Regions from separate parts of the Aneurinibacillus thermoaerophilus genome, predicted to be linked through region 1. Evidence: riboswitches for the same ligand, from Rfam matches in the RefSeq annotation. Region 1 holds a riboswitch; each other region holds the start of a gene.
What was found. Region 1 has a riboswitch for cobalamin ahead of K3F53_RS00190 (energy-coupling factor ABC transporter permease). Riboswitches for the same ligand answer to the same signal wherever they lie in the genome.
Positions count from the first base shown of each region.

Region 2: another riboswitch for cobalamin. It lies ahead of K3F53_RS05380 (S-layer homology domain-containing protein); the one in region 1 lies ahead of K3F53_RS00190 (energy-coupling factor ABC transporter permease).
Region 3: another riboswitch for cobalamin. It lies ahead of K3F53_RS02255 (ribonucleoside-diphosphate reductase subunit alpha); the one in region 1 lies ahead of K3F53_RS00190 (energy-coupling factor ABC transporter permease).
Region 4: another riboswitch for cobalamin. It lies ahead of cobT (nicotinate-nucleotide--dimethylbenzimidazole phosphoribosyltransferase); the one in region 1 lies ahead of K3F53_RS00190 (energy-coupling factor ABC transporter permease).

Region 1 covers NZ_CP080764.1:34,360-38,771, forward strand. Annotated here, with positions in the region: gene K3F53_RS00175 (helix-turn-helix domain-containing protein) at 1-196, opposite strand, end outside; gene K3F53_RS00180 (hypothetical protein) at 478-687, opposite strand; gene K3F53_RS00185 (CDGSH iron-sulfur domain-containing protein) at 999-1,202, shown strand; cobalamin riboswitch at 1,460-1,672, shown strand; gene K3F53_RS00190 (energy-coupling factor ABC transporter permease) at 1,872-2,630, shown strand; gene K3F53_RS00195 (energy-coupling factor ABC transporter substrate-binding protein) at 2,637-2,948, shown strand; gene cbiQ (cobalt ECF transporter T component CbiQ) at 2,932-3,723, shown strand; gene K3F53_RS00205 (energy-coupling factor ABC transporter ATP-binding protein) at 3,729-4,412, shown strand, end outside.
Region 2 covers NZ_CP080764.1:991,266-995,677, reverse strand. Annotated here, with positions in the region: gene K3F53_RS05380 (S-layer homology domain-containing protein) at 1-2,078, opposite strand, end outside; cobalamin riboswitch at 2,277-2,477, opposite strand; gene K3F53_RS05375 (Cof-type HAD-IIB family hydrolase) at 2,603-3,412, opposite strand; gene K3F53_RS05370 (2-hydroxyacid dehydrogenase) at 3,439-4,412, opposite strand, start outside.
Region 3 covers NZ_CP080764.1:394,177-398,588, forward strand. Annotated here, with positions in the region: gene K3F53_RS02245 (LCP family protein) at 1-862, shown strand, start outside; gene K3F53_RS02250 (DedA family protein) at 901-1,512, shown strand; cobalamin riboswitch at 1,638-1,857, shown strand; gene K3F53_RS02255 (ribonucleoside-diphosphate reductase subunit alpha) at 2,044-4,263, shown strand; gene K3F53_RS02260 (ribonucleotide-diphosphate reductase subunit beta) at 4,287-4,412, shown strand, end outside.
Region 4 covers NZ_CP080764.1:3,089,503-3,093,914, forward strand. Annotated here, with positions in the region: gene K3F53_RS15995 (MDR family MFS transporter) at 1-1,288, opposite strand, end outside; gene cobT (nicotinate-nucleotide--dimethylbenzimidazole phosphoribosyltransferase) at 1,453-2,520, opposite strand; cobalamin riboswitch at 2,668-2,842, opposite strand; gene K3F53_RS16005 (ornithine--oxo-acid transaminase) at 2,869-4,062, opposite strand; gene pruA (L-glutamate gamma-semialdehyde dehydrogenase) at 4,107-4,412, opposite strand, start outside.

The sequences.
Region 1 (4,412 bases):
TTTTTTTCTCTACATCGATTTTTAGGAACAGACTATCCCGTTGCAGTTTTTTGATGGGGATAAGTTTGCCGTTCTTAATTAACTGGCTTAGACGTGCACGACTAATCCCTAGGTATTCAATAGCTTCAGCCGAGCTCAAGACTTCCTTTGCGATAAACTGTTTTAACTCTTTTGTACTGTTAAAGGTATAGTTCATTTTTCAATCCTTTCTTTATATAAGTGTAATACGAAATTCCAGATGACAAGAGCTGATAAGATACATGCCAAAGTAATGGATATCTTATCAAGTGTAGAAGGATTTTTGTAATTAATGGTACTTAGCACATAGACCACTAAAGCAATTATCCATACTTGTGATTTCGAAAATTTCTTAAGCATATTTTTAACTTAGATAGGGAAGGGTCAGTTCCCTTTCTTCGTTTGAAAAATTTCAGGTGTTATTTACGTGAGCGGCGCCTTTTTCTAAGGCGTCTCAGACTAGTGACAAATGCCCAGTACTTCTGCAGCTTTTACCGTAGAAAAACCTTCAAGAATCAGTCGAACGGCCGTCACACGCTGCCGGAAAAAAGCATCAGAAATCGCACGCTCTTCCTTTCGTAATGCTTCATTCGTAAGTTTGTAATCAGTGATTTTTTCATAACATAATCCGCTCCTTATCATTGTGATGATAAGAGCCAGTATTGCCAAATAACCGTTTGTTAACCCCTTAATCGGTAGCTATATATTTGCCAAATGAGACGGCTTCGACCATGGAAATTTGAAAAAGAATTCCCTGCTTTAGAATCAAATAATGTGCAAAATTACCAATGTTGTGTTTGCAAAAAGATAAAATCAAATAAGTTCCATGTTCCGCTTCTTCTTGTTTCTACGATTGATTAAATAACGGATGAATATTTCCGTCTCGTATTAGGAAAAAATGGAATTGGTAAATCGACCCTTTTTCTCATCACAATACGAACGTTGAAAGAGCAAAAAAGATGGATATAGGAGGAATGGAGATGGCTATGTATGATAGGAAGCAACCCTATGTAATACAAGAGAAACCCGGAAAAAAAGCTTATTGTGCTTGTGGTTTGACTGGGAACCCTCCGTATTGTGATGGCTCTCACAAAGGGACAGGAAAACAGCCGTTCATTGTGAATATTGAAGAACCGAAAACAGTCGCGATTTGCGGGTGCGGAAAATCCGGGAATTTACCGTAATGTGATGGTACCCATACCAAACTTTAATCGCCTTAAATAGTTGAATTTCGCCCCTGTCTGCCAAAAGGCAGGGTTTCTTATTTCTTTTGATTCGATCTACATGAAAGTAATAGTAAGCCTGAGTCTTATAAATTAGGTTGGCGCTGTTACTAGTATTCTGATTTCTTTCCTGTACTAAAGTCTATAATTTTTCAAAAAATAAGTGTTTACCAGTAGAATTATTTTCAAATTCATGTTATCATGGGCTCACTTACAACTGTATATGTAAACTTTACGGTGTTCAAAGTTCCACCAGATGCTGGAATGGAGAACTTAAAAGGGAAGTTCGGTGCAAATCCGACGCGGTCCCGCCACTGTGAAGGGAAGAACACTGCTGATATTAAACCCACTATTTCTGCCTGTGAAATGGGAAGGGGGCGGTTGTTCGTCAGACCCGAAGCCAGGAGACCTGCCGTGAAGAGAAACACTGCAAAACCACGAGGATGGTGAGGTGTTCAAAGGGGCATATAACACAGGCACGTAGATTGATTTTGCGCTTTTGTTTACCGAAGCATCTTTTCTGTGGGAAAAGATGCTTTTTTATTTTCATTATTAAAGGATGAGAGCGCAACTTGCTAGATTTTCTTATTGCTGATAGAAATTGCATGTATGAAAGGGAGGAAGAAGTGAATGAAAAGAAAACGTATGCTCTCGTTTGCTGCAGTTGTTGCGGGGTTCGCGCTTTATTTTTCGCTTAACGAACCTAACACTGCTTATGCGATGCACATTATGGAAGGCTTTTTGCCAGTAGGTTGGGCCGTTTTTTGGTGGGTGCTGTTTTTACCTTTTTTCCTGATGGGACTTCGTTCTCTTAAGCGATTAACAAAAGAGCAACCGGAGACGAAATTGCTTCTCGGGTTGGCGGGCGCATTTGCATTCGTTTTGTCAGCGCTGAAAATTCCATCCGTGACAGGAAGCAGTTCTCATCCGACCGGGACGGGATTGGGGGCGGTATTGTTTGGCCCGCTGGCGATGACAGTGTTAGGAAGCTTTGTGCTTTTGTTTCAGGCCGTACTCTTGGCACATGGTGGACTAACCACATTGGGTGCAAATGCGTTTTCCATGGCCGTGGTTGGGCCGTTCGTAGCATATAGTGTGTACCGATTGACTGTTCGTTCAACGGGAAAGCAACGTTTGGCCGTTTTTCTGGCGGCGGCATTAGCCGATATGGCGACTTATGTTGTTACTTCTTTACAGTTGGCGCTGGCATTTCCGGCGGCAAGTGGCGGAGTGCTGGCTTCTTTCGCAAAGTTTGCTGGAATTTTCGCGGTTACTCAGATTCCGCTCGCGATTAGCGAAGGGTTGCTGACGGTGCTGGTATGGAACTGGCTTATGGTGTATAACAGACAAGAATTAAACACGCTGCAATCTATTAAACGGGGAGCGTAATTCTTTATGAAAAATTCGGTTTGGAAAATGAATGTGTTGATTATTTTGGTAGTAGCTGCGTTGATGGTGATTCCGCTTGTCATGATTAAAGATTCGGATTTTGGCGGAGCGGACGGCGCGGCTGAACAGGCGGTGACAGAAATGGCACCAGAATACAAACCGTGGTTCAAGCCGCTTTTTGAACCGCCGGGAAGTGAGACGGAAAGCCTTCTATTCGCGCTTCAGGCGGCCTTTGGCGCCGGTATTATAGGGTATGGCATCGGTTATTATAAGGGTCGGGCTACAAAGCGGGAATGTTCGGATGAAGATTCAGCTTGATACGCTTGCTTATACGAATCGCCTGCGCCATGTATCTCCGATTCAGAAACTGGTAATTGGCATTACTATGCTTTGTTTTGTTATGGTGGCGCACGCGCCTACTCACATAGCAGTTTTTGTATGGATGAGTGTCTGGATTGTGGGCTATGCCGGCATTCCTTGGCGTATTTATTTGCGGCTATTGGGGGCAATTTCTTTATTTCTTGCGCTTAGCTTGCCGCCAATTATGCTGGAAATTACGGCGCGGTCAATAGCGGAGATAACAGAGCAGACGGTATTTATTTATTCTTTCGGAGTTTTTCATGTATATATTGGCGTGGCCGGTATGAAGAAAGCGAGCGCGTTATTGCTTCGTTCGCTTTCTTCCGTTTCTTGTTTGTATTTTATTTTGTTGACGGTTCCATTTACGGAAATTTTAGCCGTGCTGCGGCGGATTGGTGTCCCTTGTATGGTGACAGATTTGTTGCTTGTTATGTATCGGTTTGTTTTCGTGTTTTTAGAAACGGTGGAACAGCTTTGGATTGCCTATAAAGCAAGGGGAGCCCGACATGGATTCTCGCGCAAGATGCGGGATGCCGGCGGATTGGTTGCGCGATTATTTGCCCGGACAGTACAGCGTTATCAGCAGCTTTCGATTGGACTTGCGGCGCGCGGATTTGATGGAGACTTGAGGGTAGTAGCTTCTTCACATGCTTTTGTTTCGAGAAGATACGCGGCCGAGGCGGCAGCAGTTTTTTTGCTGTTGGTTGCGCTTGAATGGTGGACGGGAAGGTGAGAAGAATGGACTGGCTTTTGGAAATCGAGGATGTGTGCTACACATACCCGGGAAGTGAAACTCCTGCTTTGAATGGTCTAACAATGCGGGTGCCCAGAGGCAAGCGCTGCGTACTACTCGGACATAACGGCTGCGGAAAATCGACATTGTTTTTGCATATGAACGGAATTTATGCACCAGAACGCGGGGTCGTGAAGTGGAAAGGGGAAGCATTCTCTTATCGGCGTACGTTTCTCAGCCAAATCAGGCAGAAAGTCGGACTGGTCTTTCAAGATCCGGAACAGCAACTTATCGCCAGCACAGTGGCTGAAGATATTTCATACGGCTTATGCAGCGCAGGTCTTTCGGATGATGAAGCGAAGCGGAAGGTGGAACAGGCGCTCGTTCGTTTCGGCCTGGAACATTTCCGCGAGCGTCCGGTGCATCACTTAAGCCTTGGCCAGAAGAAAAGAGTAGCACTGGCCGGAGTAATGGTACTGGAACCGGAGCTTTTACTTCTAGATGAACCAACAGCATATCTCGATCGCCTGCATACGCGTCTTTTGATGAAAGAGTTAGAAAGAATTCACAGAGAAGAAGGGACAACCATTGTGATGGCGACGCACGATATCGATCTAGCTTATGAGTGGGCGGATTGGGTGTTTGTTATCGAAGATGGACGGCTTGCATTGGAAGGTGCACCGAATGAG
Region 2 (4,412 bases), 960 kb from region 1:
GTCTTCTCTACTTTGCTGCGATCGATCACCGCAAATTTTGTGAAATGATCCACTTTTCCGATAATAATACCTGTTTTCGCATCCAATACTGCGGGGATCGGAATCCACTCATTTTTCTGCTCGTCCAGCCATGCCAATACAAGAGCGTGTAATTGCTCCGTTTCGATAGGAATTTTTATCATAATGTATATCGATTTGTTAAACTTCGTACCATCCGGCCCGAAATCATATATCCCAGAGACAAGCTCCGGACGTTGAACCATCTGTTCGGTAATCGTGAGCGAAGTTGTTTTGGATAAAGCTTGCGCTGGAACGATGAGTTGTACTTCATCCATATTATCTTTAATTACGCTTTCGACAGCGGCTGAAACGGACTGTTGTAACGATACCGTATGATTAGCCAACGATTGCTTTATCTGCTCCGCTTGCCTGGCATCCATTCTTTCGGCAGCATTTAGCACAACCGTCGTTGTGGCCACTTTGCTTATCGGCTGTGTATTATTCGGCGTAAGACCAATACGGTTAAGTTCATTTTCAACATGCGCCGGAATGGAAAATGTTCCATCTTTGTACGTATCCGCAAGAAAATACGCACCTAAATCCTTGCCGAGATCAAGCGTATAGCGCCAGGCTACAACATCCCCATCTTCTAACATATAAATGCCTGCACTGTAATTGGGAAACCAGCCGTTAACCGAATACATCCAACCGCTCTGCGGACCGCGATCAAACTCCCCCAGCCCATCAATGGCTTCTACGTACAGCGTCGCCCCGGAACCGCGAGATTCTACTTTATTGCCTAACATACGCCGGAGAACGGTATAGGCTGTGTCCCCCTCCTTCAGCTCTACCGACTGAGCAGGCAAAATGACGCCGCGCTGACTATCCCCGATTACGGATAGCGTAATTGTTTTTTTTACAGGAACAGGTGTATTCGGGGGCGTTCCTCCTTCAGGCGGTGTTGATCCATCGGGAAGCGGCGACCCTGGTTCCGTTGGAGGTTTTTCCGATGTTGGTGGTGAAGGCTGAGCCGCGAAGCGATAAAGCGGAGATTTCCCCTTCGTAAATAAATCATATGCTACCAGCGCCTGCAACGCTTGTTCCGTAGCCATCCTATCCGTTTTTCCGCCCGCTACATGGACAAAGCCTCCGTCCGACTGCCGGTATGAAAGTAAATGATGCAACAAATTTTTTCCTGATTTTGTGAAAGCGGCTGAAGTCGGGTCTATGCCATTCGCGGTTAAAGCGATAATCACCTGGGCTGTAGTCTCGCTCGGCTCCGTTACGTCCCCCAAAAAACGAAATGTGTATCCGCCCGTTTCATTTTGTTGAGCCGATAAATAAGCAACCGCCTTATCAACAACCGTTTGCACTTCAGGACGGTTTTTGTATGGCGCAAGAGAGGTCAGCGCCATCGCCGTTATATCGAGATTGCTTTCGGCTCCGGGCGAAAGCGGCCAACTTCCGTCCGCATATTGATGTTGCACAATGTAAGCAATAAGCTTCTCGCGATTCCATTGCGCATCTTCAGGCGTTTTGTAATCTCCGCAGTCAAGGGCGATTAAAGCAAAAATCGGTCCGTTGAGCCCTTGGTTTGTCATGCGAGAATTGTTGTAAATTTTTTCGATGAAGTTATAGCCGGCGATTGCGGTCGGATCACCGCCTACCGCTTTGACCGCTAAAGCAATTCGTTCATAGTCGGTTACTTTACGGTACTGTCCTTTTGCGGCCGCGACCTCCCGTTCTATGCTTTCGAGATAGCTTGCCGGAACCGCTTGTCCAGCGCGCGCAAGCCCGATTGCTTCCCATTCAGATAGTTGATTATGGCTCAGGGCATACTGACTCGCTGTCTGAATCGCCTCTTCAATGCCAACAGAATGGCCAGTAGACTGCTCTTGTACGGTTACTGTATCAGGAGTTACTGTAGTATCGCTCCCCAAATCTCCTCTTATTTTTGGTACAATAGAAGCATAAGCCGGCTTCGGTTGAAACCAAGAAAACCCTAACACTGTAGAAATAAAAAGAAAGAAGATCGTGAATAAAGCAAAATACTTTTTCCATGTATTTCTGAAACCCATTTTCTCATTACCCCCTTCGCTCTTAAAGAAATGTCAATGCACAATAACAAACAAAGCCACCCTTATACAAGGGTGGCCTCACATACAATGAAATGTTGCAATAACAAACAATGGAACAATACAAGAAAAAAAGCATACAAAAGCCCAGCTGTATTGTACACTGTTGTCGTTTCTTTATTCTCACCCCCCGAAGAATCAGAAACATCTTAGAGAAAGGCAGGTCTCCTGGCTCATGGATCATCGCTTCTCCATACCTTCCCATTTCATCACAGAAACAGTGGCGTATATTGCTGGAGTCACTCCCCATTTACAGTGGCGGGACCGCGTCGGATTTGCACCGTTCTTCCCTTTTAAGCAAAAAGCACACAGGCAATTTGCACCTTTCCCCGCTCTTTATTCAATTTTTATTCTTATGATACTGTCTCGACGCTTTTTTGTCTATAATATTTTAACATTTCAAGAAAAAATTTGTATAGAATGCATATTTTCTCAACATGAACAGCGAAACGATACGAAGGAAGTCTTTATACGCAGTTTTTCATCCCGAACACAAGACGCTGCAAGGCTTCCGCCACGCCGCTTTCATTATTAGAGGCGACGATCAGGTCGGCTTTTTCTTTTACGTCCTCCGGTGCGTTAGCCACAGCTACTCCGATTCCCGCCATAGTAATCATATCAAGGTCGTTATAATAATTACCGATAGCGATCGTATCGGCCAGCGAAATATTTAAATATTCGGCAAGGTTACTTAGCGCCGCGCCTTTGGAAGTCGCTTTATCAATAATATCGATATAAGACGGACCACTGCGGAGCGTCCGCACCGGCAAATTCATCGCAGCAAATTCATCGTACGCTTTGTTAAGCTGTTCATCGGTGCCAAATAAAGTGAATTTAACCAGCTTATCCTCCACGGTTAACATATCCTGAATGAGTTTTGGCTGTGCGAGGTATTTTGCGTACATCCGTTGCACGTCTTCGCGCTCCATGCTTTCCGTATACATATCAAATGCGGTGCAAAAGTCCATGTGAATATTTTCCCTGCGACAGTACTCCACCACACCTCTCAATGATTGCATAGAAAAACCGTTTTCCTGCAGAATTTCTTTCGTTTTGGAGTGTGTAGTAACCGCGCCGTTATGACAAATAAAATAACCGTGAATGCCGATTTCTTCAAGAATCGGAAGCACGCTGACAGGCGCGCGCCCGGAACAAAGCACAATTTGTACTCCTTCCTCTTCCGCTGCTCGCAACGCCTTTTTGTTTTTTTCTGTAATCCGGTAGTCGTCTGTAAGTAGCGTTCCGTCGATGTCAATTGCAGCTAGTTTGTATGCCATATATTTCACCATCCAGAATCTTTTCTTTATAATAATGATGCATAGACATCGGGATTCGCCGTATATCTTAACCGTTCGCCTTTTACGCCTAGAAGCACATTTTCCGCCGCTACCATCGCCATGCGGAGACGTGTCTGTACAGTTGCACTTCCAATATGAGGCAATGCTACGACATTATCGAGCGAAAGTAAGGGATGCGAAGGAGGAATTGGTTCTTTTTCAAACACATCAAGCCCTGCTGCCCAAATTTCTTTATTAACCAGCGCCCGATAAAGCGCGTCCTCGTCCACGTTCGTGCCGCGGGATACGTTAATAAATGTAGCCGTCCGTTTCATGCGAGCAAACTGTGCTGCCCCCATCATATAGTACGTTTCTTTTGTGGCTGGCGTTAGCAATACCACATGGTCGGATTTATCCAGCAATTCCTCCAGCGAACAATATACGGCGCCGAGCTTTTCTTCTGCTTCCAGGCGCCGTGTCCGGTTGTGGTACAAAATACGCATATCAAACGCCTTGGCACGACGGGCGACCCCTTCCCCAATGCGGCCCATTCCGATAATGCCAAGGGTCGAACCATACACCTCCTGCCCTGCCATAAACATCGGCGACCAATTCTTCCATTTCCCTTCTTTAATGCAAGCCATTCCTTCACCCAAGCGGCGCGCGGTAGCCATCAATAAGGCAAAAGCTAAATCCGCCGTCGCTTCCGTAAGCACGTCCGGCGTATGTCCAACACGTATGCCGCGCTTCGTCGCTTCGGCAATGTCGATATTATCATAACCCACCGCCATCGTGCTGATGACCCGCAGATGCGGAGCGGCATCCATTACTTCTGTATCAATCCGATCGGCCAGCATAGAATACAAGCCGTGGGCATCTTTTATTTCTTTAAGTAGCAATTCGCGCGGCATTACCTTGTCTTCTTTTTCCCAAACATACAAAGACGCCGTGCGCTCCAGAAGCTCCAATGCCTGTTGCGGAATTTTCCTTGTTACAACGA
Region 3 (4,412 bases), 360 kb from region 1:
GACGAAAATTCAGAAACCGGGCACCGCGACATCGCTTCCGGAATGGACGGGAAAAGAACGTGTCAATATTTTATTGTTGGGTGTGGACAAGCGTGATTATGAGGAGTCTACGCGTTCAGATTCAATTATGGTAGTAAGCATCGACCCGGTAACTCAAAAAGCGCATCTATTTTCTATTTTGCGCGATTCATGGGTAGAAATTCCGGGTCATAGAAAAAACCGGATTAATGCTGCATATGAACTTGGCGGCCCGGAATTGATGGCTGAGACGGTGGAGAATTTAACCGGGCTTCCGATTCAATATTATGTAGTGACCGATTTTAAAGGGTTTGAAAAAGTAGTGGATGCGCTTGGCGGCGTTGATTTGTATGTTGAAAAAGACATGGAATACTATTTGTATGAAAATAATGGGTACTATGATATTCTGCTGAAAAAAGGCTATCAGCACCTGGATGGTCGTAAAGCGCTGCAATATGTGCGTTTCCGCCACGACAAAATGGGCGACTTCAGCCGGACAGAGCGGCAGCGTAAATTCTTGAAAGCTTTGGCTGAAAAGGCGAAAAGTGGAACGAGTATCTGGAAAGTGCCGCGTGTGCTGGAGGCTATTTCTCCTTATGTAACGACTAATATGGGTTCCACCGATATGTTGCGTCTGGCAAACCTGGCCTATAAAATCGATCTGGAGAATCTACAGACGGAACAAATTCCGCCTTCTACGATTTTGCGGGAAAAAACGATTGGTGGGGCACAGGTAATCGATCCACGTGCAGAGCGGACAAAAGAATACATTCGTGAACTTCTGGAAAATCCGGTGGATGGCCAAGCTGAGGTAAACAAAGAGGTCAAGGGTTCTATAAACTGATTTTGTGTATAGGATAGTTGATAAAGGGGGACGGACTTATGGGAAAAATGCTTGAAACGATTGGATCCTGGATTACCGCCATTATCGACTATCTGGGGTATATGGGTGTGTTTCTCGGCATGCTTCTAGAAAGCGCCTGTATTCCGATTCCGAGCGAGCTAATTATGCCGTTCGCCGGTTTTTTGGCTTCTCAAGGCAAGATGGACCTGGTTTTTGCGATTGCGGCGGGAAGCTTTGGAGGCACGATCGGTTGCGTTGTCGCATATATCATCGGGCATCGTTATGGACATTTGTTGGAGGGGCCGCTTAGGTTCATCTTCCCGCTGCATGAAGTACGACGTGCGCAGCGCTGGTTGGCCCGGCATGGAGATAGTGTTGGGTTCTTTACTCGCTTGCTTCCGGCTATCCGTACGTTTATCTCCTTGCCTATGGGAATGGCACGTGCGCCATTTTTGCGTTTTATTGTCTATAGTTTTCTTGGCACGACGATGTGGTGTACGGCCCTTGCCTATGTAGGCTGGATTCTAGGTGAGAATTGGGCGGAGATTAAAACGTATTTACATTACGGGGACGCGTTTGTTTTGGCCGCGTGCGCGGTGCTTGTCATTTATTACTTGTGGAAAAGAAAAAAGCGAAGTCGTTTTGTATGAAGGAAGGCTCCTGGTTTTTGCCGGGAGCCGCTTTAAGTTAAGGAATGTTCTGCTTTCTTCTGAAATGCCCAAAAGGTTCCTTTATTAACCACAATATATTATGTTATAATCTCCTTATAAAACTAAATATAGGTAAGCTTTATGGTGTGTTTGCATGATTTTTTATCTTACTAAGAGATCAGGTAAACACTTAAAAGGGAAGACCGGTGAAAGTCCGGCGCGGTCCCGCCACTGTGAACGGGGAGCAACTCTTGGATTCACCACTGTTTCATAAGACTGAAATGGGAAGGTATAGAGAAGCGATGATCCGTAAGCCAGGAGACCTGCCATAAAGAAAGCACCGTTGGAACCACGAGGATGGGGAGGTGTAATCAGTCATGAGGGCGTTTGCCCTTTCTTAGGCGCGTTAAGCTTAGGCACAGGTATGCCTTTTTTCATTGCCTATTACAAGCATCCTTATACCCAACGGGAGAGGATGCTTTTTTTATTACCGCAAAGGAGATGGAAGAATTGCAAACATTTGTTTTTGATATGGATAAACAGGTTCCTTCACTCATCAGCGATATCTTGAGTGATTTTCCCCAATTAGATGCGGATGCGCTTATTCGGGGTACGTTCGCGAAAGGGAAACACAAAGAACTAACGGAACAAGAACTGGCGAAAATCGTTTCCATGTCAGCCGCGGAGCTGATCTCTAAAGAGGAGCCGGAATGGACCTATGTTGCAGCTAGAGCATATATCATTGCGCTGTATCACGAAGTGGCCCGAAGCCGTGCATACCCATTCAGACTTTCTCGTCCCTATGGTTCTTTTCTCGACCTGTTGGAGCAGTTAGTGGAAAAGGGCATTTATCAAAAGGAGATGCTAACGGCCTACCGCTTACAAGACATTATGGAACTGGAACAAGAGATCGATCCCGAAAAGGACAAGCTATTTACTTATTTGGGGATTGTTACTCTTGCCGAGCGGTATTTGGCCAGGGATTACACCGGCAACCTGTTTGAACTGCCCCAGGAGCGATTTATGATCATTGCTATGCACCTCATGATGCAAGAACCCAGAGAAAAAAGATTGGCGCTGGTGAAAGAAGCCTACTGGGCACTGAGTCATCAGTATATGACGGTGGCAACGCCGACTATGGCGAATGCGGGAAAAGCAAGGGGGGGCCAGCTTTCCAGCTGCTTTGTGGACACGGTTGATGACTCGTTGCAAGGCATCTACGATTCCAACACCGATATTGCCCGGCTGTCCAAAATGGGAGGCGGCATCGGCGTATATATGGGAAAAGTGCGGGCTCGTGGCTCTTCCATTCGCGGCTATGAAAACAAATCGAGCGGGGTTATTCCTTGGATTCGCCAACTGAACAACACGGCGGTAAGCGTCGACCAGCTTGGAACAAGAAACGGCAGCGTTGCTGTTTATCTCGATGTATGGCACAAAGATATCCTGGCTTTTTTAGATTTGAAAATGAACAACGGTGATGAGCGCTTGCGGGCGCATGACATCTTCACGGGTGTGTGTATCCCTGATCTTTTCATGGAAGCGGTAGAAAACAGAGAGGAATTTTATTTATTTGATCCGCATGAAGTTCGCAATGTAATGGGCTTTTCTCTGGAGGATTTCTATGATGAGGAGCCGGGGCAAGGCAGCTTTCGCGAACGTTACGAAGCGTGCGTCCGTAATGCCAGCTTGAGCCGTGTGACGGTACCGGCTATAGAAATCATGAAGCGGATCATGATCTCGCAGTTGGAAACGGGAACTCCGTTTATGTTCTACCGGGATACTGTTAACCGCGCGAACCCGAATAAACATGCGGGAATGATTTACTCCAGCAATTTGTGTACGGAAATTCTAGAGAACATGTCTCCTACAACGGTGTGCGAAGAAGTGTTACAGGACGGAGAGATTGTGATTCGGAAAATACCGGGCGATTTTGTTGTCTGCAATCTTTCCAGCATTAATCTGGGGCGTGCGGTACCCGCAAACGTATTGGAACGATTAATTCCCATTCAGGTGCGCATGCTGGACAACGTGATTGACGTAAATCAGATTGATGTTCTACAGGCCCACTATACTAACAAAAAGTATCGAGGCATTGGGCTTGGAGCTTTTGGATTACATCATCTGCTCGCCGTCAATAAAATCAGATGGGAAAGTGAAGAGGCGGTTAGATTCAACGATCGGTTGTTTGAACGAATCAATTATTTAGTCATTCGCGCTTCACTGGAATTAGCGAAAGAAAAAGGAGCCTATCCGCTCTTTTCAGGCAGCGAGTGGGAAAATGGAGAATATTTTGTCCGCAGACGTTATGATTCTCCCGAGTGGAAAGAACTCGCGAAAGAAGTAGCCGTATGCGGCATTCGAAACGGATATCTGATGGCCATTGCACCAACCGGCTCAACGTCGCTGATTGCTGGCTCCACCGCTTCTGTTGATCCAGTGTTCGAGCCGGTCGCTTATGAAGAGAAGACCACATACAAAATTGCCAATCCAGCTCCCGATTTGTCTTCTCGCACACTGTGGTACTACAAGGGAGCGTATCATCTGGATCAGCACTGGTCGATCAAACAGGCTGCCGCCCGCCAGCGTCATCTCGATCAGGGACAAAGTATCAATTTATATGTCCGTCCTGACATCCATGCCAGGGATTTACTACGGTTGCATATGGAGGCCTGGAAACAGGGATTGAAGACAACCTACTACATCCGCAGCCGTGCGATTGAGATTCATCAGTGCGAAGCCTGCACATAATAGCAGAAAGGGGAACGGAAATGCTGCAGCAACAGAAAGTTTTTGAGACAAACGCTCCAAACAAGTCAAACAAAATCATTAATGGCAAGTGTTCTGGGGTATTAAACTGGGACGATATCCGACACCCGGCCATGTATAAGCTGTACAAG
Region 4 (4,412 bases), 610 kb from region 1:
TATCCGTCCCGGCCGCTAACCCGTGCCCTTTCGTATAGCGATCCAGCGCCGCATTAAACAATGTGCCGAACACCGCGATGCCAAACGTTTGTCCGAGCGTGCGGACGAACGAATTGGAGGCAGTGGCCGCACCACGTAAACTCCAATTCACTGAAGATTGAACAACAACGGTAAACACGGTAACCGAAAGGCCAAATCCAAGTCCTGCAAAAAACATAATCGCGATAAGCGCAAACTGTGACGTATCCATCCCGACGGACGCAAGCCAGAGCGAAGCAAAGATAAGGATGGCAAGTCCCAGCAATGACGTATTGCGTGTACCGATACGAAGCATCAAACGTCCGCTCAAGATCGCACCCAGCGGCCAACCGATGGACATCGGAGTTAATGCCAATCCTGAACTGGTTGCTCCTTCTCCATATACACCTTGAATCCACATCGGTAAATAGGCGTTTATCGCAATCAACACGGCGCTAATAATGAAAGAGACCAGATTGGAAACGGAAATACTGCGGATGGTCAACAGTTGCAGCGGCAGCATCGGTTCCGGCGACCTGATCTCAATCCACACGAATACAGCCAGGAACAAGGCCGCGGTCATAAATAGAACAAAAATAACCGAAGACGTCCAGGCATACTGCTGCCCGCCGGTCAAGAATGCGTACAACAACGCTGACATCCCGATGGTAAACGTAACTGCGCCCGCATAGTCGATATGTTGTTTCTTTTTCTCGAACGATTCATGCAAATATAGCCACAACATAATAACAGCCACAATGCCAAACGGCACATTAATAAAGAAAATCCAGTGCCACGATAAAACATCAACGAAAAATCCGCCCACCAGCGGCCCAACAATGCCGGAAATTCCCCAAATTGAGCTAAACCATCCCTGAATTTTGGCTCGCTCTTCAAATGAATAAATATCACCGATAATCGTGAACGTCACCGGCAGTACCGCCCCGGCTCCAATCCCCTGAATAGCGCGGAATAAAATCAGTTGCTCCATCGACTGCGCCAATCCACATAGCATCGAACCAAGTAAAAAGAAGGCGGTACCAATCGTAAAAATAACTTTGCGCCCGAATAAATCTGCCAGCTTGCCGTAAATCGGAGTTGTAACGGACGTTGTCAGCAAATATACCGCAAACACCCAACTCGTAAGCGTAATCCCCCCTAAATCACTTACGATTCTAGGTATCGCAGTACTGACGATCGTCACTTCAATAGCGGCCAGAAATGTTGCAACCAACATTGCGATTGTTACATTTCTTCTGTTTGTTTTCATATGTTCTCTCCTTCACCTTTGCTTTTACCCCCGCTATTGAAGGCGAGGGATTCTGCCTAGGTAGTATAAAGCTTCCAGCATAAAAGTCAATCGTCCGACTTACTGATACGTTCATTCTCCTGGATAAAACCCCCGCTGTGGAGGACAGCGGGGGTTGTTGATTCTTATAAGCCTAAATCAGCAAACGTTGCCATTTCATTCAACATAGCAAGCGATGCTTCCAGCAATGGGAACAAAAGCACTGCACCTGAGCCTTCGCCTAAACGCATGCGCAAATATAACGCTGGAGTCAGTTCCAAATATTCAAGCGCCGCCCGATGGGCTGGTTCTTCTGATAGATGCGATGCGAATAGATACGGGAGCACAGCCGGGCATATTTCATACGCAATCAGTGCGGCTGCGCCCGCGATCACCCCATCGACAAGAACAGCCATTCGATTGGCTGCAGCCCCTAAAGTCAATCCCACCAATCCGGCAATTTCCAGCCCGCCGACCCGCGCCAGCACATCAATCGGCTCCAGTTTGGCACGCCAATTCTTTTCAATTCCATTTATATGAAGTGCCCGCTCAATAATAGCCTCCTTGACCTTCCGCTTCTCTTCATCAATGCCTGTCCCTTTGCCTGTCAGCTCAGTTACAGAACGGCCGGTTACGGCAGCTGTCAAAGCAGTGCTCGGGGTTGTATTTCCGATTCCCATATCGCCTAAGGCCACCGCCTGATACCCCTCTCTGGCCAGTTCCACAGCGATCCGGATGCCGACTTCAATGGCGGCTACGGCTTCCTCCCGGCTCATTGCTGCCCCCTGCGCCATGTTGTTCGTGCCTGCCCTTACTTTTTCTGCTCTCACGCCCGGAGATGTTTTCGCCTTGCTTCCAACATCGACGACGATCACCTCCGCTCCCATCCGGCGCGAGAACACATTAATCGCAGCACCTCCCCGCGCAAAGTTATCCATCATCAATCCGGTTACCTCCGGCGGAAACGCGCTCACTCCTTCTTCGACCACACCATGATCGCCGCACATGACTACCACCGCTTTTTTACGCAACGTCGGCGCTTCTGTCCGTTGAATGCCAGCCAAGCGGATCACCATTTCCTCCAAGACTCCCAAACTTCCTGGCGGTTTGGTTAAGTTATCCACTTTTTTTTGCACCGCTCCCATCATCTTTTCATCCGGCTGGACGATACGACTCAATATGTCCGCGAGCGTAATCTTGGTTGTTTGTTTCACCTTCTCATCCCCATCCTTTTCTCTACCGTTTCAAGAAAATGGTAAGGACGCAGGAAAACAAAGCGCTGGTCACCATGATGAATAAAAAAGCCCAGGTCAAAGAAGACCTGGACTTGCCACATCCGGTTCAATGCTACCTGTTCCTCGAGTAGTCCGCTGCAATAGGCAGGTCTCCTGGCTCCCGGATCAATACCATGTGCCAACAGCCTTCCCAGACGAATCGCCCAGTGACTGTCAGCGGCTCCCCGGCTACAGTGGCGGGCCCGCGTGTTTTCTTCCCTATTCTCCCCGAAAATGGGGCACCTATTGCGTCCTATACACATTTACAAACAGCATACACCGGTTTGTTTATTTTTTCAATACTTGATAGATTCTCGCGATTGCCCAATCCAAATCCTCTTTAGAAATAATGAGCGGAGGCGCAAAGCGAATCGTTGTTTCATGCGTTTCTTTACACAGCAGACCAAGATCTTTCAACGCTTCGCAATATGGACGGGCTTTCTCTGTCAGCTCTACGCCAATAAACAGACCACGGCCGCGTACTTCTTTGATGATTGGATTTTCAATTTGCAATAATTTCTCTTTAAAGTATTCGCCCATTTCCAGCGAACGCTGCACAAGGTTTTCTTCTTCCAATACTTCAAGCGCTGCGATGGCCACGGCGCAGCCCAGCGGATTTCCGCCAAACGTGGAGCCGTGAGAACCCGGTTCGAAGACGCCGAGAATTTCTTTATCCGCAGCCACAGCAGAAATCGGGAACACACCGCCGCCAAGCGCTTTCCCCATAATATACATGTCCGGCTTTACATCTTCCCATTCGCAAGCGAACAGTTTACCTGTACGACCAAATCCGGTTTGAATTTCGTCTGCTACAAAAAGTACGTTATTTTGCTTACAAATTTCACGTGCTTGCTTTAGGAAACCTTCTGGCGGCATCACGATACCCGCTTCGCCTTGAATCGGCTCCGTAAGGAATGCGGCCGTATTAGGCGTAATCGCTTGTTTTAATGCCTCGATGTCACCGTACGGAATGATTTTGAAGCCTGGCGTAAACGGCCCGAATCCACGCTTATAGCTTTCATCGGAAGAGAAAGACGTAATGGTCGTCGTACGACCATGGAAGTTGCCTTCACATACAATAATTTCCGCCTTGTTTTCCGGGATTTTCTTTACATCGTATGCCCAGCGGCGCACTGCTTTAATTGCTGTTTCTACCGCTTCCGCGCCTGTATTCATCGGCAGAATCATGTCTTTTCCGGTCAGCTTGGAAAGCTTTTCGTAGAACTCGCCCAGTTTGTCATTATGAAATGCACGGGAAGTAAGCGTAACTTTATCCGCCTGTTCCTTGAGCGCCTGAATAATTTTCGGATGACGATGGCCTTGGTTGAGCGCCGAATAAGCGCTCAACATATCCATATATTTGTTGCCTTCCGGATCTTCTACCCATACGCCTTCCGCTTTAGAAATAACGATCGGTAGCGGATGATAGTTATTAGCACCGTATTTCTCGGTTTTTTCGATAATGCTTTGTGTTTTGCTCATAGAAGTCGCACCGTTCATGGTTATTCTCCCCTCTATAATAAAAATTACAATACTTCAGAAATAAGCTTCGGCTGCGTGAACTGCAACAGGTAGTCCGGGCCGCCCGCCTTGGAATCCGTACCGGACATATTGAAGCCACCGAACGGATGCACGCCAACGATCGCGCCTGTGCATTTACGGTTAATGTACAGGTTGCCCACATGGAACTCAGCACGCGCCCGCGCCATATGTTCACGGTTGCGGGTGAACACCGAACCCGTCAGACCGTATTCCGTATTGTTCGCCACTTCCAGCGCATGGTCGAAGTCGCGCACTTTTGTGAACGCCACAAACGGGCCGAAAATTTCTTC